Regions from separate parts of the Kaistia sp. SLG-1 genome, predicted to be linked through region 3. Evidence: predicted binding sites of a transcription regulator. Region 3 holds the regulator's gene; each other region holds the start of a gene.
The links. Region 3 encodes LexA, which represses DNA repair genes until DNA is damaged. Its sites were predicted from a motif close to TGTTCNNNNTGTGTTCNG; they were not measured.

Region 1: the regulator LexA is predicted to act here: its motif matches at 4,051-4,068, upstream of AC6HZP_RS03425 (ImuA family protein).
Region 2: the regulator LexA is predicted to act here: its motif matches at 1,924-1,941, upstream of AC6HZP_RS00470 (YifB family Mg chelatase-like AAA ATPase).
Region 4: the regulator LexA is predicted to act here: its motif matches at 2,619-2,636, upstream of ruvC (crossover junction endodeoxyribonuclease RuvC).

What each region holds. Positions count from the first base shown of each region.
Region 1 covers NZ_AP048544.1:754,172-759,786, reverse strand. Annotated here, with positions in the region: gene AC6HZP_RS03435 (error-prone DNA polymerase) at 1-1,556, opposite strand, end outside; gene AC6HZP_RS03430 (Y-family DNA polymerase) at 1,729-3,291, opposite strand; gene AC6HZP_RS03425 (ImuA family protein) at 3,182-4,018, opposite strand; gene AC6HZP_RS03420 (helix-turn-helix transcriptional regulator) at 4,445-5,143, shown strand; gene AC6HZP_RS03415 (VOC family protein) at 5,195-5,569, shown strand.
Region 2 covers NZ_AP048544.1:99,173-104,787, reverse strand. Annotated here, with positions in the region: gene rsmI (16S rRNA (cytidine(1402)-2'-O)-methyltransferase) at 1-516, shown strand, start outside; gene AC6HZP_RS00480 (YraN family protein) at 467-871, shown strand; gene gshB (glutathione synthase) at 936-1,877, shown strand; gene AC6HZP_RS00470 (YifB family Mg chelatase-like AAA ATPase) at 1,994-3,520, shown strand; gene olsB (l-ornithine N(alpha)-acyltransferase) at 3,911-4,858, shown strand; gene AC6HZP_RS00460 (trimeric intracellular cation channel family protein) at 4,865-5,503, opposite strand; gene grpE (nucleotide exchange factor GrpE) at 5,517-5,615, opposite strand, start outside.
Region 3 covers NZ_AP048544.1:3,046,766-3,052,380, reverse strand. Annotated here, with positions in the region: gene AC6HZP_RS13830 (ComEC/Rec2 family competence protein) at 1-1,922, shown strand, start outside; gene lexA (transcriptional repressor LexA) at 1,916-2,620, opposite strand; gene AC6HZP_RS13820 (SDR family NAD(P)-dependent oxidoreductase) at 2,847-3,599, opposite strand; gene AC6HZP_RS13815 (SDR family NAD(P)-dependent oxidoreductase) at 3,680-4,504, opposite strand; gene AC6HZP_RS13810 (TetR/AcrR family transcriptional regulator) at 4,803-5,348, shown strand; gene AC6HZP_RS13805 (MBL fold metallo-hydrolase) at 5,389-5,615, shown strand, end outside.
Region 4 covers NZ_AP048544.1:4,401,779-4,407,393, reverse strand. Annotated here, with positions in the region: gene AC6HZP_RS20505 (tetratricopeptide repeat protein) at 1-773, shown strand, start outside; gene AC6HZP_RS20500 (YebC/PmpR family DNA-binding transcriptional regulator) at 863-1,612, shown strand; gene AC6HZP_RS20495 (hypothetical protein) at 1,967-2,566, shown strand; gene ruvC (crossover junction endodeoxyribonuclease RuvC) at 2,670-3,176, shown strand; gene ruvA (Holliday junction branch migration protein RuvA) at 3,232-3,849, shown strand; gene AC6HZP_RS20480 (hypothetical protein) at 3,846-3,977, shown strand; gene ruvB (Holliday junction branch migration DNA helicase RuvB) at 3,974-5,011, shown strand; gene ybgC (tol-pal system-associated acyl-CoA thioesterase) at 5,029-5,481, shown strand.

The DNA.
Region 1 (5,615 bases), 2.3 Mb from region 3:
TCCTTCATCGCCGCCGGGCCGCTCGGCACGAGGTCGTTCAGGAGCTTCTCGGTCAGAACGAAGCCGCCGACATGCTGCGAAAGATGGCGCGGGAAACTCCGTAACCCCATCGCCAGCTCCACCACCTGCTTGATCGCCGGGTTCTTCGGATCGAGGCCGGAATCGCTGATATGCTTGTCCTGGATGGCCGAGCCCCAGCCGCCGCCCCAGACCGTGCCGCCGAGCGCCAGGATGACGTCTTCCGACAGGCCCATCGCCTTGCCGACCTCGCGGATGGCGCTCTTCGTCCGATAGGAGATCACCGTGCCGCAGATGGCGGCGCGATCGAGGCCATAGCGGCGATAGATGTACTGGATCACCTCCTCGCGCCGCTGATGCTCGAAATCGACGTCGATATCGGGCGGCTCCTTCCGCTCCGGCGACAGAAAGCGCTCGAACAGGAGCTTGTTCCGCATGGGATCGACGGACGTGATCCCGAGGCAGAAGCAGATCACCGAATTCGCCGCCGACCCCCGACCCTGGCAAAGAATGCCGGCCTCATTGGCAAAGCGAACGATGTCGTAAACGGTGATGAAATAGGCCGGATAGTTCAATCTCCGGACCAGCAGCAGCTCATGCTTGATCTGCTTGCGAACGGCCGGCGGGACGCGGACCGGATAGCGTGTCGCGGCTCCCTTGAAGACCAGATATTGCAGATAGCGATGTGGCGTCAGGTCGGGCGGCACCGCCTCATGCGGATATTCGTATTTTATCTCGTCGAGGGTGAAGGCGATGCGCTTCAGGAAGCGATCCGTCTCCGCCACAGCGCCGGGAAAATCGCGGAACAGGCGCTCGATCTCGACGCCCGGCTTCAGGTGTCGCTCGGCATTCATCGCGAGAAGCCGGCCCGCCTTCTCGATCGTCGTCTTTTCGCGGATGCAGGTCAAAACGTCCTGCAGCGGCCGCCGCTCGGCCGCGTGGTAGAGCACGTCGTTGACGGCGAGCATCCGGACGCGGTGATCCCAGGCGAGCGCCGAGAGCGCAGCGAGCCGGCGGCGGTCGTCCCCCTTGCGATAGAGCACGGCGGCGAGCCAGGTCCGCCCCGGCGCCAGCGCAGCGAGCCGGCCGAGCGCGGCGCCGAGATCCGGAACGAGATCCCTCTCAAGCCGCGCCGGCGGCATCAGGATGAAGAGCGAGCCTTCGGCATGCGCCGCGAGGTCGTCGAAATCGATGTGGCATTCGCCCTTCGGCGCCCGGCGCTTGCCGAGGCTCAAGAGCTGGCAGAGCCGGCCATAGGCGGAAAGATCCGTCGGATAGGCGAGGATGTCCGGGGTCCGATCGCGAAAGACGAGCCGGACGCCGACGACGAGGCGGAATCCGGCGGCGCGCGCATTGCCATAATCCTCGCTGCCCCAGGCGTCATGGGCGCGGACGATGCCAGCAAAAGTGTTGCGGTCGGCAATGCCGAGCCCCTTCAGCCCCAGCGCATGCGCCTGGATGATCAGCTCGGCCGCGTGCGAGCCGCCTTCCAGGAAGGAGAAGTTCGACATCGCAGCGAGCTCGGCATAGGCGCTCATGGGGCCTCCGTCGTCAGGGCGCGGCGCGAAGAACCCTCACCCCACCCCTCTCCCGCAGGCGGGAGAGGGAGCACGCCTGCGCCGGTTGCCGCGCTCACTGTCGATGCAAGGCGCCGGCCAAGGCCCTCTCCCGCGAGCGGGAGAGGGTTGGGTGAGGGTCTTGCTCGAATCCTCATGCGAACAGCCCGTGCAAAAACCAGCGCGGCTGCGGTCGGTCGGCGGCATAAAAACCCTCGCGGAAAAGCCAGAAGCGAGCGCCCTTGCGGTCCTCGACGCGGAAATAGTCGCGGTCGGGGCCACCGGCGCGCCACCATTCCGGCGCGATGCGCTCCGGCCCCTCGGCGCGCGCCACCTGGTGCAGCACGCGGCGCCAGCGGAAGGAGAGCGGCGGCCCGTCCGGCACCTCGCCCAGCGCCTCGACCGGCTCGGGTGGATCGAACAGGCTGAGGGGCCGGAGCGGCGGCTCGCCGGCCGCCGGCATCTCGTTCCACTCGGCGCTGCCCTCCGCACCGAGCGTGAAGACGGGGACCATGCGCGTCCGCCGCTCGGGGATGTGCGTATCCTCGGGCACGAAGCCGAGGACGCGCTCCGGCCCGAAGCGGGCGCCGAGCCGGTCGACCAGATCGGCGACCGCCTCGTCGTCGAGCGCGTGGCCGTCGAGGCTCGCCTGCGCGGCGACGAAGGGCTCGGTGCGGAAGGCGCCGAGGCGGATCAGGTCGAAGCCGAAGCCGGCATCGAGCGGATCGGAAAGCGCATCCAGTTTCTCGTGAAACAGTCGTGCGATCGCCTTTGGCGCACGGTTCGGGCGGGCGGTCGCGACCGTGATGCGGCGGACGTCGCCGTCGACGCGGTAGAAGCTCGCCTCGAAGGAACGCCCGCCCTCGCCGCGCGTCTCGAGCAGCGAGGCGACGTCGGCGGCGAGGCGGGCGAGCGTCGCCTCGATGTCGTCCGCATGGGCGATCGGCTGGAAGAAGATGCGCTCGGCGAGCGCTGCCGGCACCGGCCGGCGCGGCGAGATCGGATGCTCTAAAATCCCGGCGAGCCGCTCCAGCCGCTCGACGCAATCGGCGCCGAAGCGGGCGGCAAGGGGGCTGCGCGGCCTGTCGATCAGGTCGCCGACCGTCTTCAGCCCGGCGCGCGCCAGCGCCTGCAGCCGGGCCGGATCTAGCCCGAGCGCCGAGATCGGCAGCGGCCACACGGCCGACGCCTCGCGGCCGGGCTCGACCACGGTGCGGCGCGGCGAGCGCGCCAGCGCGCGGGCCGTCGCGGGCGCGCCGGCGATCGCGCCGAAGGCGGTCAAGCCGAGCCCGTCGAGGCGGGTCAGGAGGTCGTCGAGCAGCGCCGCCTCGCCCTTAAAGAGATGGGCGACGCCGGTGATGTCGAGCATCAGGCCGCGCGCGCCATGGCGGGCGACGAGCGGCGTGTAGCGATCGCACCAGTCGGCGATCGCCTCCACCAGCGCGTCGTCGGCGGCGGGGTCATGCTCGGCGACGACGAGATCGGAGAGCCGCGCCCGCGCCTCGGCCAGCGACAGGCCCGGCGCGAGGCCGAGGTCGATCGCCGCCGCGTCGGGTGCTGCGATCGCAATCGCGCCCTTCGCCTTCTCGACGATGACGAGCGGCGTCTCAGCCGGCAAGCCGGAATGCGGCGCGTTCGGCCGGCGGCGCAGCCGGTTCGAGGCGAGGAACGGCAGCCGGATCGCGCAATAGCGCCGGGGGCTTGAAGAGCTTTTCATCGCGGTTCCACTCCAGCCGCCACGGGCCGCCGGGGGGGCCGTGGCGATGGCGCAACAAGGTCAGGTCGAAGGTCGGGTGGCCGGGCGCGTTCATGGCAAGCGGCGTCGCCGGGCCGGCGGCGACCTGCCAGCGCGTCTCCGCCCCGCCGGGCATCGGCCGCGCGCCGGGACGAAGCAGGAAGACCGTCACGCCCGACGCCTCGGCGGCGAGCTGGAAGCGGCGCTGCACCGTCAGGTCCAGCGCCTTCGGCTCACCCCAGGGCTCGACCAGGACGGCGCCGAGCGCGCCGCAGCGGGCCGCCTCGCCGCCGGCGCGCAGCACGGCGAGCGGGTCGCGCAGGCGGACCAAGATCAGCGCCGCCGGATCGAGCCCGAGCGCGGCGAGGCCGTCGCCATGGAGGCCGCCGCCCTCCTGCGCGGCATAATCCTGCCTTACCCAGACGATCGGCCGGCCGGCGGGGGCGGCGGCCAGCGCCAGCGCCAGCGAGAAGCCGCTCGCCGCGATATTGTCGGCACCGGTGGCGGCGTGGATCTCATGCAGCGCGCCGCGCGCCAGCCCGCCGCCCAGCGCCGCGTCGACAAGGTCGCGATCGATCGCAATGCGCGACCGCGACGCGGCGGCGCCCGGCATTCCGGCCGTCGCGGCGACGCCCGGCATTCCGGCCGTCGCCTCGATCGTCGCAATGCGCTGCCGCAATGCGGAAAGGGTCGCCTTCGCGGTACTCATCGTCGTCCGTTCTTGCCCGATCCATCTTCTCATGTTCTCTATTTGTTCTAATACGACTCCAAAGCGATCGAGAGTCAACCAGAGTCAGCCGAGGACACAGCGAAGTGCCCGTCACCCTCGAAAGGGGGCGCGGGAGGGGTTTGCCCCGGCGGTCGACCTCGGGCGGAGGCTGTGAGGCCGAAAGGCCCTCACCCCAACCCTCTCCCAGGGGGAGAGGGAGCGGATCGCGCGTGGTCGAAGCAGAGTGGATCGCGCCTCGCCCCAGCAGGTGCCCTCCCCGACCGATGCAGCCCGCCGGCCAAAAGCCCTCTCCCCATGGGAGAGGGTTGGGTGAGGGCCTTGCTTCCAACCCTCGCTACGACTGGCTTCCAGCCCTCACTGCAACTGCTGCCAGTTTATGGCATCATGGCGCGAAAGGAATGCCGCATGTCCCGATCCGAACGCCTGCTCGATCTGGTCCAGATCCTGCGCCGCCATCGCCGGCCGGTGAGCGGGCATGTGCTTGCCGGCGAGCTCGGCGTCAGCCTGCGCACGCTCTATCGCGACATCGCCACGCTGCAGGCGCAGGGCGCGTCGATCGAGGGCGAGGCCGGCGTCGGCTACATATTGAAGCCCGGCTTCCTGCTGCCGCCGCTGATGTTTTCGGAAGACGAGATCGAGGCGCTGGTGCTCGGCTCGCGCTGGGTGTCGAAACGCGCCGATCCCCGGCTGGCGCTGGCGGCCGGCAATGCGCTCGCCAAGATCGCCGCCGTGCTGCCTCCGGATCTCCGCGAGGATCTCGACAGTTCGGCGCTGCTGGTCGGGACGAGCTCGACCGAGACGCCGGGCGTCGACCTGGCCGCCGTCCGCGCCGCGATCCGCCGGGAGCGCAAGCTCTCCTTCGCCTATACAGATGCGGCTGGCGCCGCCTCCAAGCGGACGGTCTGGCCCTTCGCGCTCGGCTTCTTCGAGCGGGTGCGGATGCTCGTCGCCTGGTGCGAGACCCGGCAGGATTTCCGCCATTTCCGCACCGAGCGGATCAGCGATCTCGTGGTGACGGAGACGCGCTATCCGCGCCGGCGGCAGGTGCTCTTGAAGGAATGGAAGATCGCCGAGGGCATCAGCCATCCGTCAATGCTGCCATAAACTGACAGCATGAGCGTCTAACCTGCCTCCATCCACAACGGAGGCAACACCATGACGACCCCGAACATGATCCTGCTCTATGTCGACGACACCGCCGCCAGCGCCGCATTCTATGCCGACCTGCTCGGCCAGCCGGCGGCGCACGGCTCGCCCAACTTCGCCGCCCTGCCGCTCGACAACGGCATCACGCTCGGCCTCTGGGCCCGCGGCCAGGCGAAGCCCGCCACCACCGCGAGCGCGAACGGCGCCAATGGCGAGCTCGTCTTCATGGTCGAGGACAAGCCGAGGATCGACGCGCTCTATGCCGACTGGCGGGCGCGCGGGATCGAGATCGAACAGGAACTGACGGTGCTCGATTTCGGCCCCACCTTCGTCGCCCTCGACCCCGACGGCCACCGCCTGCGCGTCTGCCTGCAGGACGCGTGAGGTCCGGAAAGCCCCTCACCCCAACCCTCTCCCGCGAGCGGGAGAG
Region 2 (5,615 bases), 2.3 Mb from region 3:
ACCGACACCTTCCTGTTCGCCGGCTTCCTGCCCAACCGCACGGTTGGCCGCAAGAAGCGGCTCTCAGCACTCGGCGACATCCCGGCGACGCTGATTTTCTACGAATCCCCGCACCGAACGCTCGATTCCCTGATCGACATGGCGGAGACGCTGGGCGCGGATCGCCCCGCCGTGGTGGCGCGCGAACTGACCAAGACCTTCGAGACGGTGCGGCGCGGCACGCTCGGCTCGCTCGCCGAGGCCTATGGCGGCGAAGCGCCGCCGAAGGGCGAGATCGTCATCCTGATCGGCCCGCCGACGGTCACGGAGCCGAGGGCCGACGAAGTCGACACGCTGCTGGCGCGGCTCCTGGAGAACCATCCGCTGAAGGAGGCGGCGGCGCTTGCCGCGACGGCCACCGGCATGCCGAAGCGCGACCTCTACCAGCGCGCGCTGGAGCTGAAGGCGGAAGCCGCCGGCGACGCGGATGACGACGACGATCCCGATGCGGATCGCGACGAAGATGGCGCGGCCTGACCGCCGTGTTTCCGAACGACGCGGCCGTTTCGCCGAAACGGTCGCCGCCCTCTATCTCAACCTGAAGGGCTATCGCACCGTCGCCCGACGCTTCCGCAGCCCGCTCGGCGAGATCGACCTCGTCATGCGGCGCGGCGGCATGCTGGTCTTCGTCGAGGTGAAGGCGCGGCGCACCCTCGACGCCGCCATCCTGGCGATCACCCCGGCGGCGCGAAACCGCCTTCTCCGCGCGGCGGAGAGCTTCCTCGCCCGCCACCCGCAGGCGGCCGGGCTGACGCTGCGCTTCGACATCGTCGCGGTTCTGCCACGGCGGCTGCCGCACCACATCGTCGACGCTTTCGCTTCCGATTCCTGACGGCGGCATTGCCATCCGGCCCCGCCACACGACATAAGAGGCCTATTCCGCATTGGGGGCCTTCATGTCGCTTTCCGTCGCCGTCCAGATGGACCACATCGCCAACATCAACATCCGGGGCGATTCCACCTTCGCCATCATGCTGGAAGGCCAGCGGCGCGGCCACAAGCTCTACCACTACACGCCGGACCGGCTGTCGCTGAACGACGGCCGCGTCGAGGCGGCGATCGAGACCGTGACGGTCCGCGACGTGCCGGGCGACCATTTTTCGCTCGGCGACAAGGAGCGCACCGACCTCTCGACGCTCGACGCCGTGTTCCTGCGCCAGGATCCGCCCTTCGACATGGGCTACATCACGACGACGCACCTGCTCGAGCGCATCCATCCGAAGACGCTGGTGGTCAACGATCCCGCCGAAGTCCGCAACGCGCCGGAAAAGATCTTCGTCACCGAATATCCGAAGCTGATGCCGCCGACGCTGATCTCGCGCGATGCCGACGAGATCCGCCGCTTCCGCCAGGAGCATGGCGACATCATCATCAAGCCGCTGTTCGGCAATGGCGGCGCCGGCGTGTTCCGCCTGTCCGAGGGCGACCAGAACCTCGCCTCGCTGCTCGAGATCTTCTCCGCCGCCTATCGCGGCGAACCCTATGTCGTGCAGCGCTACTTGCCGGCCGTTCGCGCCGGCGACAAGCGCATCATCCTGGTCGACGGCGTCGCGGTCGGCGCCATCAACCGCGTGCCGGCTGATGGCGAATCCCGCTCCAACATGCATGTCGGCGGCCGCCCCGAGCCGATCGAGCTGACCCGCCGCGACCGCGAGATCTGCGAGGCGATCGGGCCGGAACTGAAGAAGCGCGGCTTCCTGTTCGTCGGCATCGACGTCATCGGCGACTATCTCACCGAGATCAACGTCACCTCGCCGACCGGCATCCGCGAAGTGAAGCGCTTCGGCGGTGCCGACATCGCCTCGCTGATCTGGGACGCCGTCGAAGCGAAGCGGTGAGGTTTACAGAACGCTAACAGGATCCGCGCCGACGGCCGGCGCGGAATGTTCACGACCTGTTCTTGTATTACCCCGCAAGTTGACGTAGCGTCATCCCATAACGGGGGTGGCGGGCAATGGTCGCACATGTCACGACGGTGGCGTTCCACGGCATCGAGGCGGTGCCGGTCGACGTACAGGTGCAGATCGGGCCGGGCTTTCCCGGCATCGTCATCGTCGGCCTGCCCGACAAGGCGGTCGCCGAGAGCCGCGAGCGGGTGCGCGCCGCGCTGCATGCCTCCGGCCTCGCTTTGCCGCCGAAGCGGATCATCGTCAACCTCGCCCCGGCAGACCTTCCCAAGGAAGGCAGCCATTACGACCTGCCGATCGCGCTCGGTCTGATGGCCGGCCTCGGCGTCCTTCCGGGCGAGCTGTTGGCCGACTTCGTCGTGCTCGGTGAGCTGGCGCTCGACGGCACCATCGCCACCGTCGCCGGCGTGCTGCCGGCGGCGATCGGCGCCAACGCCATCGGGCGCGGCCTGATCTGCCCTTCCGCCTGCGGCCCGGAGGCCGCCTGGGCCGGCGGCGACATGGAGATCCTGGCGCCGCGCAGCCTGATCGCCATCGCCAACCATTTCAAGGGCACGCAGGTACTGACCCGGCCCGAGCCGGCGCTCCATCGCGATGGCGGCGCCCTGCCCGACCTTGCCGACATCCGCGGCCAGGAGAGCGCGCGGCGGGCGCTGGAGATCGCCGCCGCCGGTGGCCACAACCTCCTGATGGCCGGCCCTCCCGGCGCGGGAAAATCGATGCTGGCGAGCCGCCTGCCCTCGATCCTGCCGCCGCTCGCGCCGAAGGAACTGCTCGAGGTCTCGATGATCGCCTCGATCGGCGGCGAGCTGATCGGCGGCAAGCTGACCGATCGCCGCCCCTTCCGCGCCCCGCACCACTCCGCCTCGATGGCCGCCATGGTCGGCGGCGGGCTCCGCGCGCGGCCGGGCGAGGCGTCGCTCGCCCATCACGGCGTGCTCTTCCTCGACGAGCTGCCGGAATTCACGCCGCAGGTGCTCGATTCACTGCGCCAGCCGCTGGAGGCGGGCGAGGTGGTGATCGCCCGCGCCAATCATCGCGTCAGCTATCCCTCGCGGTTCCAGCTCGTCGCGGCGATGAACCCGTGCCGCTGCGGGCTGGCCGGCGAGCCCGGCCATAGCTGCGCGCGCGGCCCGCGCTGCGCGGCCGACTACCAGGCGAGGCTCTCCGGTCCCTTCCTCGACCGCATCGACATGCGCATCGAGGTGCCGGCCGTCACGGCGACCGACCTGATCGGCGCGTCGGCCTCGGAGGCGAGCGCCACGGTGGCCGCCCGCGTGGCGGTCGCGCGAGAAATCCAGGCCGAGCGGTATCGGGGCGTCGAGGCCGCCGGCATCAATGCCCGCTGCGCCACGGCGCTGATCGAGACCGTCGCGGCCCCTGATGCTGCCGGCACGCGGTTGCTGCAGGACGCGGCGGCGGCGCTGAAGCTTTCCGCGCGGGGCTATCACCGCGTGCTGAAGGTGGCGCGGACGATCGCCGACCTCGACGGCGCGGAACAGGTCGGACGGCTGCATCTGGCCGAAGCGCTGAGCTACCGGGTCGGCGGCGAGCGCGTGCTGGCCGCCGCCTGACTGGCGATCCGCAGGATCGACCGGGGCGGGCGGCACTCAAATCGGGCCAGCGCGGCGCGGCCCGGAGATTTCGCCAAGCCGACTGGCCGGGTGCATCGACCGGCCTGTGCCGGCGCAACAGCGGACTGGCTGCCCGGCCGGCCACGCGATCCGCATGTCAGCTCGGCATATCGGGTGGGCATTTTAGGTAGGCCAATCTGGCAGCCAGGTCGCCCTGCCCCAGCCGGTTCACCGCCCGGGCCCGAACTGTCGGAGCGGCCCGTCGGGTCGGCATGGCCCCGGGCCGATCCTCCCTTCGCCGCCACCCTTCGTCACCAAACTGTCGGAGACCTGTGCTTTGGTGACGGCCCGGCCGAAAAGCCGGCATCGCGGAAGACGGAGACAGAGACGATGGCCAAGCGCGATCTTGCAGCGATATCCCAGGAGGCGCTGCGCATTTCCGGCGCAACCGTGGCCCTGCCGGCACTATCGCAGCTTGTATTCGGCGGTATAAAGCTGTCGATGTCCAAGTCCCTTCGCCCTGCCCCCGCATTGCCTGAACCTCTCGGTAGGATCGGTTCGCTCGAAGTGCGCCTCGCGACCACGCCGCGCGAGGTCAAGAAGGCGCAGAAGCTGCGCTACAAGGTGTTCTACGAAGAGATGTCGGCGATCCCCGACATGCAGGCGCAGCTGTCGCGGCGCGACCGGGACGGCTTCGACAAGATCTGCGACCACCTGCTCGTCATCGACCACGACACCCGCACCAGCGCCGGCGAATCCGCCATCGTCGGCACCTACCGCCTGCTGCGGCAGGAGGTGGCCGAGCGCCACACCGGCTTCTATTCGGCCAACGAGTTCGATATCGGCGCGCTCGTCGAGCGGCACCAGCGGCTGAACTTTCTCGAGCTCGGCCGCTCCTGCGTGCTGAAGCCGTATCGCACCAAGCGCACGGTCGAGCTGCTCTGGCACGGCATCTGGAGCTATGTGCGCAGCCACAAGATCGACGTCATGGTCGGCTGCGCCTCGCTGGAGGGCACGGATCCGGAAGCGCTGGCGCTGCCGCTCTCCTTCCTGCATCACAATGCCCGCGCCCCGGCCGAATGGTCGGTGAGCGCCATCGCCGGCCGCGGCGTGCCGATGGATCGGCTGGGCGAAGCCGAGATCGACATGAAGGCCGCTCTGAAGACCCTGCCGCCGCTGATCAAGGGCTATCTCCGCCTCGGCGCCTATATCGGCGACGGCGCGGTCGTCGACCGCCAGTTCGGGACGACCGACGTGCTGATCATCCTGCCGGTGCAGTCGATCAGCGAGCGCTATGTCAACCACTACGGCGTCGACGCGACACGCTACGCCGCGTGAGGGCGATCAACGCGGCGGGATCTGACGTCCCGGCCGCGAGCGATAGGCCGGTAACGTCCAGCCGAAGGTGAGCGCGCCGGCGCGGACGAAGAAGGCGGAGAAGGCGCCAAGCAACGCCGCCGGCCAGAACGGAACGCCGACGAGCGTCGCCACCACGAACAGGCCGGCGCCGGCCACCGTGGCGGTGATGTAGATTTCCTTGCGCAGCAGGACGGACGGCTCGCCGGCGACGATATCGCGGATGATGCCGCCGAAGGTCGCGGTGACGACGCCCATCACGACGGCGCCGAGCGGGCTGGCGCCGGCATCGAGTGCGCGCGCCGCCCCCATCACGCAATAGCCGGAAATGCCGATGGCATCGGCCCAGAGCAGCAGCCGGTAGCGATATTCGACGAAGGGCGCCAGGAAGAAGGTCGCGACCGCCGTCGCGATGCACACCACGACATAGGCGGGCTGGACGATCCAGAACACGGGCGTGGTGCCGAGGATCACGTCGCGCAGCGTGCCGCCGCCGACGCCGGTAATCGCCGCCAGGAAGGCGAAGCTGACGATGTCGAGCTGCCGGCGCGAGGCGGCCAGCGCGCCGGTCAGCGCAAAGACGACAACGCCGAGAAGGTCGAGGCCGAAGAGCAGGGACGCGTCCACGGCCTCTCCCGGATCAGGCGGAGCGGGACGCGGCGGCGTCGTTTTCCGGCTTCGGCTCCTTCGGCTTGGCCGGGCCCTTGGCGACGCCGACCATGGCCGGGCGCAGGACGCG
Region 3 (5,615 bases):
CCATCGCCGCGCTCCTTCTCAGCGGCTTCTACCTGCTGATCTCCGGTCTCGATGTCGCGGCGCAGCGCTCCTTCGTCATGACCTCGATCGCCTTCCTCGCCATCCTGGCCGACCGGCGGGCGATCTCGATGCGCAACGTCGCGCTCGCCGGGCTGGTCGTGCTCGCCGTGACGCCGGAGAGCATCCTTTCGGCCAGCTTCCAGATGTCGTTCGCCGCCACCGTGGCGCTCGTCGCCGGCTTCGAGCTCATGGCCGAGCGGCATCGGCGGCGCCTGGCGACGAACGCAACGCTGCCGCGAGGCCGCGCCGCGCTCCTCTCGCGGCGACTGCTGCTATTCGGCGGCGGCATGGTGGTGACCTCGCTCCTCGGCGGGCTCGGGACGACGCCCTTCGCGCTCTATCACTTCCAGCGCATGGCGCCGCTCTCGATCCTCGCCAATGTCGCGGCGATGCCGCTGACCGATTTCCTCGTCATGCCGGCGGCGCTGATCGCCGTGCTCCTCATGCCGTTCGGGCTGGAAGCGCCGCCGCTCGCCATCGTCGGCTGGGGCATCGACGGCATGCTCGTCGTCGCCGCCAAGGTCAGCGAATGGTCCGGGCAATCGGGCGGCGCCGCCATGCCGAGCGCCACGGCCCTTCTCATCTTCATCGCCGGCTTCGCCTGGCTGGCGCTCTGGCGCGAGCGCTGGCGGCTCGCCGGGCTGGCGCCGATGGTCCTCGGCGCCGCCCTGGCGCTCTATCCGGCGCGGCCAGGCCTGCTCGTCAGCGCCGACGGCCGCCAGATCGCGCTGCGCGGCGAGGACGGCCGCCATTCGATCGTCGCCCGCAAGCAGGACCGCTTCGTCACCGATATCTGGCTGCGCTCGGACGGCGATCCGCGCGACGCGGCGCTTCCCGGCGTCGTGCAGGCCGGCGGATGCGACGCCTCCGGCTGCGTCGGCCGGCTGCCGGATGGCGGCCTGGTGGCGCTGGCGCTCGACCGCTCCGCGTTTGAAGAGGATTGCCGCCGCGCGGTGCTGATCGTCAGCCCGCTCGCAGTGCCGGCAAGCTGCGGCCTGCACACGGCCGTCCTCGACCGGCATGCGCTCCGCCGCGCCGGCTCGATCGCCCTGATCCAGCGCGAGGGGATTTTAGCCGATTCGATGGAGGGGCTGGCCGATCCGGCCGCCCCGGCGGAGCCGGCCAAGGCTACCGCCCCGAACGGCCCGACCGCCCCGGACGAGCCAATCGCGTCGAATGCTCCGATCGCCCCAGCTGACGGATACCTTCCCGCCGATCCGCGCACGTCCAATACGGCGGCGGCCTCCGTGACCGCCGAGGCGGTCATCCCCGGCGGCGGGACGGCTCTGCCGCCAGCTCGGGACGATGAAACGGAGAGCCGCGCCGCCGACGCGACGGATGTCGGGGATCTTGCCGCTGCCGAGGCGTCTGGAACCGAAGCCGGAGCCGCGCCGGGCACGCTGCCTCCCGACCGGCAAAGGTCAGTCATTGCGTTGGGGCGCGTTGATCACGAGGCTTTGGCGAGTGCAGGCGAGGGGGCTTCCCGGCTTGGAGCGGCGGAACCCGTCCCTGTCCTGTCCGCGCCGGCCCAAACCGAATTGTCCAATGTCCCCCAGGCCGCTCCGCCGGAGCGCTATGCACGAGAGCGCCTGGCTCGAGAGCGCACTGCCGAAGCGCGCGATCCCGAGCGGCGCTCTGCCGACCAGGGCGATGCCAAAGAGAACGCTTTCCAGGAGCGCGATGCCGAAATCGAGCGCAGTGCCGAGGATGAAGACATCCTCCCGCCGACAAACGTCGAGACGCAATCCGAAGCCGGACTGCGTCCGATCCAGCTTGCCGACCGCTTCGAGGTCCTGACCGCCTATGCCCCGGTGCGCCGGCCGTGGATGCCGCGCTACGAGCCGGGGCCGGACGATCAGTAGGTGCGGAGCAAGCCGACCAGCTTGCCCTGAATGCGGACCCGGTCGGGTCCGAAGATGCGCGTCTCATAGGCCGGGTTGGCGGCTTCGAGCGCGATCGACGCGCCCTTGCGGCGGAGCCGCTTCAGCGTCGCCTCTTCCTCGTCGACCAGCGCGACGACGATGTCGCCGGAATCGGCATTGTCGCTCTTGCGGATGAGCACGGTGTCGCCGTCGAGGATGCCGGCCTCGATCATCGAATCGCCGCGCACTTCGAGCGCGAAATGCTCGCCGGCGCGCAGCATTTCCGGCGGAACGGAGATCGAATGGCTCTGCGTCTGGATGGCCGAGATCGGCACGCCGGCGGCGATGCGGCCCATCACCGGGATAATGACGGGCTGTGCGAGATCCGGCATTTCTTCGACCGGGCGGACCCGGCCGAGGCTGCCCTCGATCACGCTCGGCGAGAAGGCCTGCTTCTTCGGCCGCGCCAGGGTCGGCGTCATCGTCTCGGGGAGGCGGACGACCTCCAGCGCGCGGGCCCGGTTGGGCAGGCGGCGGATGAAGCCACGTTCCTCCAGCGCCTTGATCAGGCGATGGATGCCGGACTTGGAGCGCAGGTCGAGCGCGTCCTTCATTTCATCGAAAGAGGGAGGGACGCCTGCTTCCTTCAGTCGCTCGTTGATGAACAGGAGAAGTTCATACTGCTTCCGAGTGAGCATGGTGATCTCGCGCTGCGGGCCTTGCCAAGGGGGACGACAGAATCGTCAAGGTACAAAACGCGAACAGAATAACTGTTCCCCATGCGTTCCGCAAGGCAGCGCGGCAGGAGCGCGATCGCTGGGCGGCGCTGGACGCGCGATCGCGGGACGAAGGCGGGCGATCGTCGTCCGCCTCCGGCATCGAGAACCGGGGCTCCGGTTTGAGCGTGGGCGGCCGGGATCCCGACTACATCGTCGTCCAGCCGCCGTCGCAGGGCAGGATGACGCCGTTGATGTTCGGCGAGTCGTCCGAGAGAAGCCAGAGGATGGAGTGGACGATGATGTCGGGCTCCACCGACGGCGGCGCGGTCTCAAGGATCGGGGCCGTGATCTCCTTGGCATAGTCCGAACGGAACCGCGTATCCATGCCCGTCTTGACGCCGCCCGGCGCGACGACGTTGGAGCGGATGCCCTTGGTGCCGTAGTAGAAGGCGATCGATTTCGCCAGGCCGTTCAGGCCGTGCTTCGAGCTGGTATAGGCGACGCCCGACAGCGACGAGCGGAAACTGGCCTCGGACGAGACGAAGGCGAAATTGCCTTTGCCGCGGGCGAGCATCTGCGGCAGCACCGCGCGGGCGAGCCGCATCGGCGCCGTCAGGTTCAATTCGAACACCTTGTGCCAGGTGGCGTCGTCCATCTCGGCCGGCGGCAGCCAGCCGTCAGTGATGCCGGCAATGTTCGCCACGCCGTCGATCCTGCCGTCGCTGGCGGCGGCGAGGGTGTCGATGAAGGACTGCTCGGTCAGGTCACCGACCACGGCGACGACGCTTCCGGCCGGCGCCTGTTGCGCCAGGCTTTCGAGGTTGTCGGCCGAGATGTCGGCGGCGAGGACCCGCGCGCCTTCGGCGGCGAGGCGAAGCGCCGTGGCGCGGCCGATGCCGGCGCCGGCTCCGGTCACGATGATCGTCTGGCCCGTGAACCGGCCTGCGGACTGCGTCATGGTCTGGCACTCATGCATGGTTGGAGAGGATCGGCGGCTCGCGGCCCGGACGGGAGGAGTCCGGGCCGCGACGAAGCGGATCAGAGGCGGAGCGCCGCCTTGGAGACGTCTTCCCAGGACTCCCAGGTGCGGATGCGGTCGGCGTAGATGTCTTTGACCAGCGGCAGCAGGTCGCCGAGGATCAGCCGGAGCGGCGGCTTGTCGGAATCGACGAGCTTCAGGATCGCCGGCACCGTGGCGCGGGGATCGCCGAGCTGGTCGGCGGTGAGGCGCTCGGCGAGCTCCTCGCGGACGACATTGTAGGCGGGGATCTCCGTCGCCTGCTTCATCGTCGGGCCCTCGAGGAAGCTGGTGGCGTAGCCGGCCGGCTCGATCAGGGTCACCTTGATGCCGAACCGTTCGACTTCGCCGGCGAGCGCCTCGACGATGCCCTCGACCGCGAACTTGGCGCCTTCATAGATGCCGGCCGTCGGCAGGGCGACGACGCCCGCCACGCTCGACATCTGCAGGATGTGGCCGAAGCCCTGCGCGCGCAGCAGCGGCAGCGCCGCCTGGATCACCCAGAGCGAGCCGAAGACGTTGGTCTCGAAGGTGGCGCGGACGTCTTCCGCGGCGACTTCCTCGACCGCGCCCATGCAGCCATGGCCGGCATTGTTGAGCACGACGTCGAGGCGGCCGAAGCGCGCCGCCGCCTCGGCGACGGCCCGGGCGACGCCGTCACGGTCGGTGACGTCGAGCGACAGCACCTGGAGCGTGTCGGGATATTGCCGCGCCAGATCGTCGAGGGCGGCAGTCTTGCGCACGGCCGCCGCGACACTGTCGCCGCGGGCAAGCGCCGCCTCGACCCAGATGCGCCCGAAGCCGCGGCTCGCGCCGGTGATGAACCAAACCTTGGAAGTCGTCATGACGAGCCTCGAAGCGATGTTGAAGGGGTGGGGATCGCCTTTACGATTTAACGTTTTTGGTATTTTTGTCAAATCACGAGGCGATCAGCGGGATGCGCGGATGGTCGATCACCGGTGTGTCGCGATGCGATTTCCCGGCTCGATTCGCGCGGTTCGCGGGCTCTTTCGGCACGATCGGCGAGCCGGGCCTCGGACAGCCGGCCCGGACCACCGGCGCTCGGGACTCAACCCATGGGCGATCCGGCAGCCCCGACCGCTACCTATTGTAATTTACAATTTTTGTTGATATGTAAAATCCATGACCGAAACCAAGACCCGATCCGATGCCGACCGGCGTCAGCAGATTGCCGAGGCCGCGAGCGAGGTGTTCATCCGCTATGGCCTGGCGCGCACCACCATGAGCGACATCGCCGCCGCCGCCGGCATTTCGCGGCCGACGCTCTATGCGAGCTTCCTGCAGAAGCGGGACGTCTTCGGCGCGGTCATCGATCTCATCGTCTCGCGAAAGCTGGCGCAGCTCGCCGAGGAAATCCCGCGTGAGCCGGACCTGGCGTCAAAGCTCCGGCATGTCTGCCTGTCCTGGGCGCTGGAAGGCTTCGACCTGGTCCGGGCCAACCCGGACGCCAGGGACATGTTCGACATCAGCTTCGAGCCGGTGCGGCGCAGCCACATCGTGTTCGGGCGGATGGTCTCGGAAGTTCTCGTCGACGCGGGCAGGGCGGAGCCGGATCTGACGGGCCAGATGATGGTCGCCGCGATCCGGGGCTTCAAGGAATTGGCGGACGATCGCGAGATCCTCTGCAACATGATCGTCCGGCTTTGCGATGCCGTCGCCGCCTCGTGAACGACGCAACCCTCGTGAGCGACGCATGCGGAGGTGGCGCGTGATCTATGCACTCGTGGCGGCTGTCGTCCTGATGACGTTGCTGGGGGCGGGGTTCACCCGCGCCTATGCCGTGTTCGGCGGCAAGCCGGGCTCGTACGAGACGTCGCAGCAATACGATAAGGGCAAGTTCTGGCATCCCGAGGCCGTCTGGACCGATACGATGCGCGGCCTGGTGCGGGAATTCCGTTATACGTCCGACGCGGCGCCGGCGCGGGCGTTCCAGGC
Region 4 (5,615 bases), 1.4 Mb from region 3:
TGGCGATATCGCGGGCCGAACGCGGCGACGCCGCGGCGGCGACGCTGCTTGGCCGCCTCTATGGCGAGGGCCTCGGCGTCAAGCAGAACGACAAGGCCGCCGCCGCCTGGTACCAGCAGGGCGCGCTCGCCGGCGATCCCAACGCGCAGCTGGCGCTCGGCCTGCTCTATCTCGACGGCCGCGGTGTCAAGAAGGACCGCGCCAAGGCGGCCGACGCCTTCGAGCAGGCGGCCGAATGGAACGAGCCGCAGGCGCTCTACAATCTCGGCCTGCTCTATCTCGACGGCACGGTGCGGCCGAAGGATTCCGAAAAGGCGGCGTCGCTGTTCAGCAAGTCGGCCGGGCAGGGCAACATCGACGCGCAGTTCGCGCTGTCGCAGCTCTATGCCGAGGGCGAGGGCGTGCTGCTCGACGACGGCATCTCGACGATGTGGATGGCGAAGGCGGCAAAGGCCGGTCATCCCGACGCGGCGGTCGAATACGGCATCCGCCTGTTCAACGGCATCGGCACCAAGAAGGACATCATCGCCGCCGCCGGCTGGTTCCGTCGCGCGGCCGAATCCGGCAATCCGGTCGGCCAGAACCGCTATGCCCGCGTGCTCGCCACCGGCATGGGAACGCCGCGCGATCCGGTCCAGGCGGCGCGATGGCACCTGATCGCCTCAAAGCTCGGCGTCAAGGACGCATGGCTGGACGATTTCGTCTCCAAGCTCTCCGACGCCGACCGCAAGGCGGCCGAGATCGCAGCGGAACGCTGGCCCGCCGGGGGGTAGACGACTTTATTTCAGGTCGTCTTCCCCCTATAAGCGGGGCGATCGCGCGGTGCTGCGCCGCCCAATTATTTGCTGATAGGACGCCTCCGATGGCCGGACATTCACAATTCAAGAACATCATGCACCGCAAGGGTGCCGCCGACGCCAAGCGCTCGAAAGCCTTCGCCAAGCTGGCGCGTGAAATCACCGTCGCCGCCAAGCTCGGCCTGCCGGATCCGAAGATGAATTCGCGCCTGCGCCTGGCCATCCAGAACGCCCGCGCTGAAAACATGCCCAAGGACGTTGTCGATCGCGCCATCAAGAAGGCGGCCGGCGCCGATGGCGAGAACTATGACGAGATGCGCTACGAGGGCTACGGCCCCGGCGGCATCGCCGTCGTCGTCGAGGCGCTGACTGACAACAAGAACCGCACGGCGAGCGCGGTGCGCTCCTATTTCACCCGCTCCGGCGGCGCGCTCGGTGAAACCGGCGCGGTTTCCTTCATGTTCGATCACGTCGGCCAGATCCTGTACAAGGCCGAGGTCGGTTCGGCCGACAAGGTGCTCGAGGCGGCGATCGAAGCCGGCGCCGACGACGTGCTGAGCAGCGAAGACGGCCACGAGATCATCACCGCCTTCGAGAATTTGAGCGACGTCTCCAAGGCGCTCGAGGAGACGCTCGGCGAGCCGGAATCGGTCAAGGCGATCTGGAAGCCGCAGAACCTGGTCCCCGTCGACGAGGAGAAGGCGGCCGGCGTGATGAAGCTGATCGACGCGCTCGACGACGATGACGACGTCCAGAACGTCTACACCAACTTCGAAGTCTCCGACGAAGTCATGCAGAAGCTGACCGCCGCCTGAGGCATCGCCTGTCATTCCGCGAAGGCAAGACCCTCCCCTCGGGGAGGGTTTTTTCTTGGGGCGTGACTCTTGGCGACGGCGGACTGACTCGATGCCGCCCAAGCTGCGCGGCCCATCGGCAGAGCATCGTCGCCCCGGCGGAGGCCGGGGCCTATAAACACCGTCCTCGAAAGCTTGGCCCAGCCTATCGGCCACAGGCCTGAGTGTCTGGATCCCGGCCTTCGCCGGGATGACGGTCGAGGGTGGCAAGGCCGGGCCGGCCACCTTGCCGCAGGCCGCTCGACGGCGGGCGCCGGCGCGCTACTTGCTCCCACGCGATCCTCGCGTTCGGCCGATCCGGCCTGGGAGCCCATCATGCGACTGGCAATACTGGCATCCACCGCCTTTCTGGCGTTGCAATCCGTGACCGCATCGGCGCAGGGCGCCATGCCCGAGCGGGTCGGCGGCACCGTCGTGAGCTTCAGCGGCGACCAACTCACCATGAAGACCGCCGACGGCCAGTCCGAGACGGTCAACCTGCCGGCCTCGGTCAACGTCACCGCGCTGGTCAACCGCAAGCTCAGCGACATCAAGGCCGGCGACTATGTCGGCTCGGCCGCCGTCAAGGGCGCCGACGGCAAGCTGCATGCGCAGGAAGTGCACATCTTCGCCGAGAGCATGCGCGGGGCGGGCGAGGGGCAGCGGCCGATGTCGGGCGCCGGCCGGTCGATGACCAACGCAACCGTCACCACCGTGATCGCCGATCCGACGGGGCAGACCCTGCGGCTGAAATACAAGGGCGGCGAGCAGGACATCGAGGTCGGCCCCGAGGCGCGGATCGTCGCCATCATCCCCGGCGACCGCGCGCTGCTGAAGCCGGGCGCCGCCGTTTCCCTCTTCGTCGAGAAGGCGTCCGACGGCAGCCTCAAGGCCCGTGCCGTGCAGGCCGAGAAGGACGGCGTCAAGCCGCTCTGACGCCGGCCTGACCGCCTGTTCCCAGCGGCGCGCCGCCGATGCGGCGCGCCGATGTTCTCCGAATGTTCTTCACAAGTGCGCGAGGGTCGGCTAGGCCTTTGGCATGAACCATACGATTCGCATCATCGGCATCGACCCCGGCCTCCGGCGCACCGGCTGGGGCATCGTCGACAGCCGCGGCAACCAGCTCTCCTTCGTCGCCTCCGGCACGGTCAAGGCGCAGCTGGACGGCGAGCTGGCGCACCGCCTGGTGACGCTGCATCAGGGCCTCACCGCCGTGATGGCGCAGTACAGCCCGGACGAGGCGGCGGTGGAGCAGACCTTCGTCAACAAGGACGCCGGCGCGACGCTGAAGCTCGGCCATGCGCGCGGCATCGCGCTGCTGGTGCCGGCGCTTGCCGGCCTGTCGGTGGCGGAATATTCGCCGAACGCGGTCAAGAAGACGATCGTCGGCGCCGGCCACGCCGACAAGGAGCAGATCCGCATGATGGTGAAGGTGCTGCTGCCCAAGGCGGAGTTCGACACCGACGACGCGGCGGATGCGCTCGGCATCGCGATCTGCCACGTTCATCATCGCGTCTCGCTCGCCCGCATGATGCGGACGGCGTGACATCAGGCAAGGCGCGGCCCGGCATCCGGGCAGGCTCGCGAGAGACGGGTGGAGCATGATCGGTAAGCTCAAGGGTATCGTCGACTCCTTTGGCGACGACTGGGTGATCCTCGATGTCGGCGGCGTCGGCTATCTCGTGCATTGCTCGAGCCGGACGCTGCAGGCCTTGCCGTCGCCCGGCGAGGCGGCGCAGCTCGCGATCGAGACCTATGTCCGCGAGGACATGATCAAGCTGTTCGGCTTCGGCGCCGACGTCGAGCGCGAGTGGTTCCGCCTGCTGATGACCGTGCAGGGCGTGGGCTCCAAGGTGGCGCTCGCCATCCTCGGCATCCTGAAGCCGGCCGATCTCGCCACGGCCATCGCCCTGCAGGACAAGGTGCAGGTGGCGCGTGCGCCCGGCGTCGGCCCCAAGGTCGCGGCCCGCATCGTCGCCGAACTCAAGGACAAGGCACCGGCCTTTTCCAGCGTCGATCCGGCCGTGATCTCGCTGCAGGAAGATCTTGCCGATCGCCGCGCGCCGCTGCCGGTCGCCGATGCCGTCTCGGCGCTCACCAATCTCGGCTATCCGCAGGTGCAGGCGAGCGCCGCCGTCGCCGCCGCAGCGCGCTCGGCCGGCGAGGACGCGACGACCGAGACGCTGATCCGGCTCGGCCTGAAGGAACTGGCGCGATGACGACCGTCGCCGCGCGTCGTGACGGCTGGGTCACGACGATGGAGAAGGCGACGGACATGGTGCCGGCCGGATTCGTCTGCTACGGACGATCATTCACGCGGCCGGTGCTGTCGCAGGAGGAACGATGAGCGACAGCCGTTTGATTGACGGAGCCCCGCAGGAAGACGACGTCGACCGGACGCTGCGGCCGCAGGTCTTGGCCGATTTCGTCGGCCAGGCGCAGGCGCGCGCCAATCTCTCCGTCTTCATCGAGGCGGCGCGCGGCCGCAAGGAAGCGCTCGACCACGTGCTCTTCGTCGGGCCGCCCGGCCTCGGCAAGACGACGCTGGCGCAGATCGTCTCGCGCGAGCTCGGCGTCAATTTCCGCGCCACGTCGGGGCCCGTCATCGCCAAGGCCGGCGATCTCGCGGCGCTCCTGACCAATCTCGAGGAACGCGACGTTCTCTTCATCGACGAGATACATCGCCTGAGCCCGGCGGTCGAAGAGATCCTCTATCCGGCGATGGAGGACTTCCAGCTCGACCTGATCATCGGCGAGGGGCCGGCGGCGCGCTCGGTCAAGATCGACCTCGCCAAGTTCACGCTGGTCGCCGCGACCACCCGCCTCGGCCTGCTGACGACGCCGCTGCGCGATCGCTTCGGCATTCCCGTCCGGCTGCAGTTCTACACGGTCGAGGAGCTCGAGCTGATCGTCACGCGCGGCGCGCGTCTGATGGGCGTCGGCATGACGGCCGACGGCGCCACCGAGATCGCCCGCCGCGCCCGCGGCACGCCGCGCGTCGCGGGCAGGCTGCTGCGCCGGGTGCGCGACTTCGCGCTCGTCGAGGGGCCGGGCACGATCACGCGCGAGGTCGCCGACCGGGCGCTGCTCCGCCTCGAGGTCGACAGCATGGGCTTCGATTCGCTCGACCGGCGCTACATGTCGACGATCGCCGTCTCCTTCGGCGGCGGCCCGGTCGGCATCGAGACGATCGCGGCGGCGCTGTCGGAGCCGCGCGACGCGATCGAGGAGATCGTCGAGCCCTATCTGATCCAGCAGGGCTTCGTGCAGCGGACGCCGCGCGGCCGCCTCTTGACGCCGCACGCCTTTCGTCATCTTGGTCTCGCCGTGCCGACCACCGAAATTGCGGCCCAGATTCAGATGTTCGACCCCGGCAAATAGCCGCGCAGAGGCCTTCGATGACCGACGACTACCCGCATCTCGCCGGGCGACACACGCCCGAAGGCCACGTTTTGCCGGTCCGCATCTATTTCGAGGACACCGATTTCTCCGGCGTCGTCTATCACGGCTCCTATGTCCGCTTTCTCGAGCGCGGGCGCAGTGACTATGTCCGCCTGCTGGGCGTGCACCACAGCGAGCTCGACGCCGGCGAGACCGGCGAGTCGATCGCCTTCGCTGTGCATCGGATGGAGATCGAGTTCAAGCGGCCGGCCCGGATCGACGACGTCGTCGAGGTGCTGACCCGCCCGAAGGAGATTCGCGGGGCGCGGATCCTGCTGGCGCAGACGATTCGCCGGGGCTCCGAGATCCTGATCGAGGCGGTCGTCACGGTCGTCCTGGTCAATCGCGCCGGCCGCGCCCAGCGCATTCCCGAAAGCCTCGCCGCCCGATTTGCAATGGCGCCAAAATAACCATTGCTTAACCATGCCGAGACTATAGAGAAGCATCGCGGCAGCATGGGCGAACTGGCTGAAACGCCCTCAAATGAACAAATTTGAAGGCGAGACACCACCCCGGATTGTCGTGTCCGGCCCGATGCTTGCAG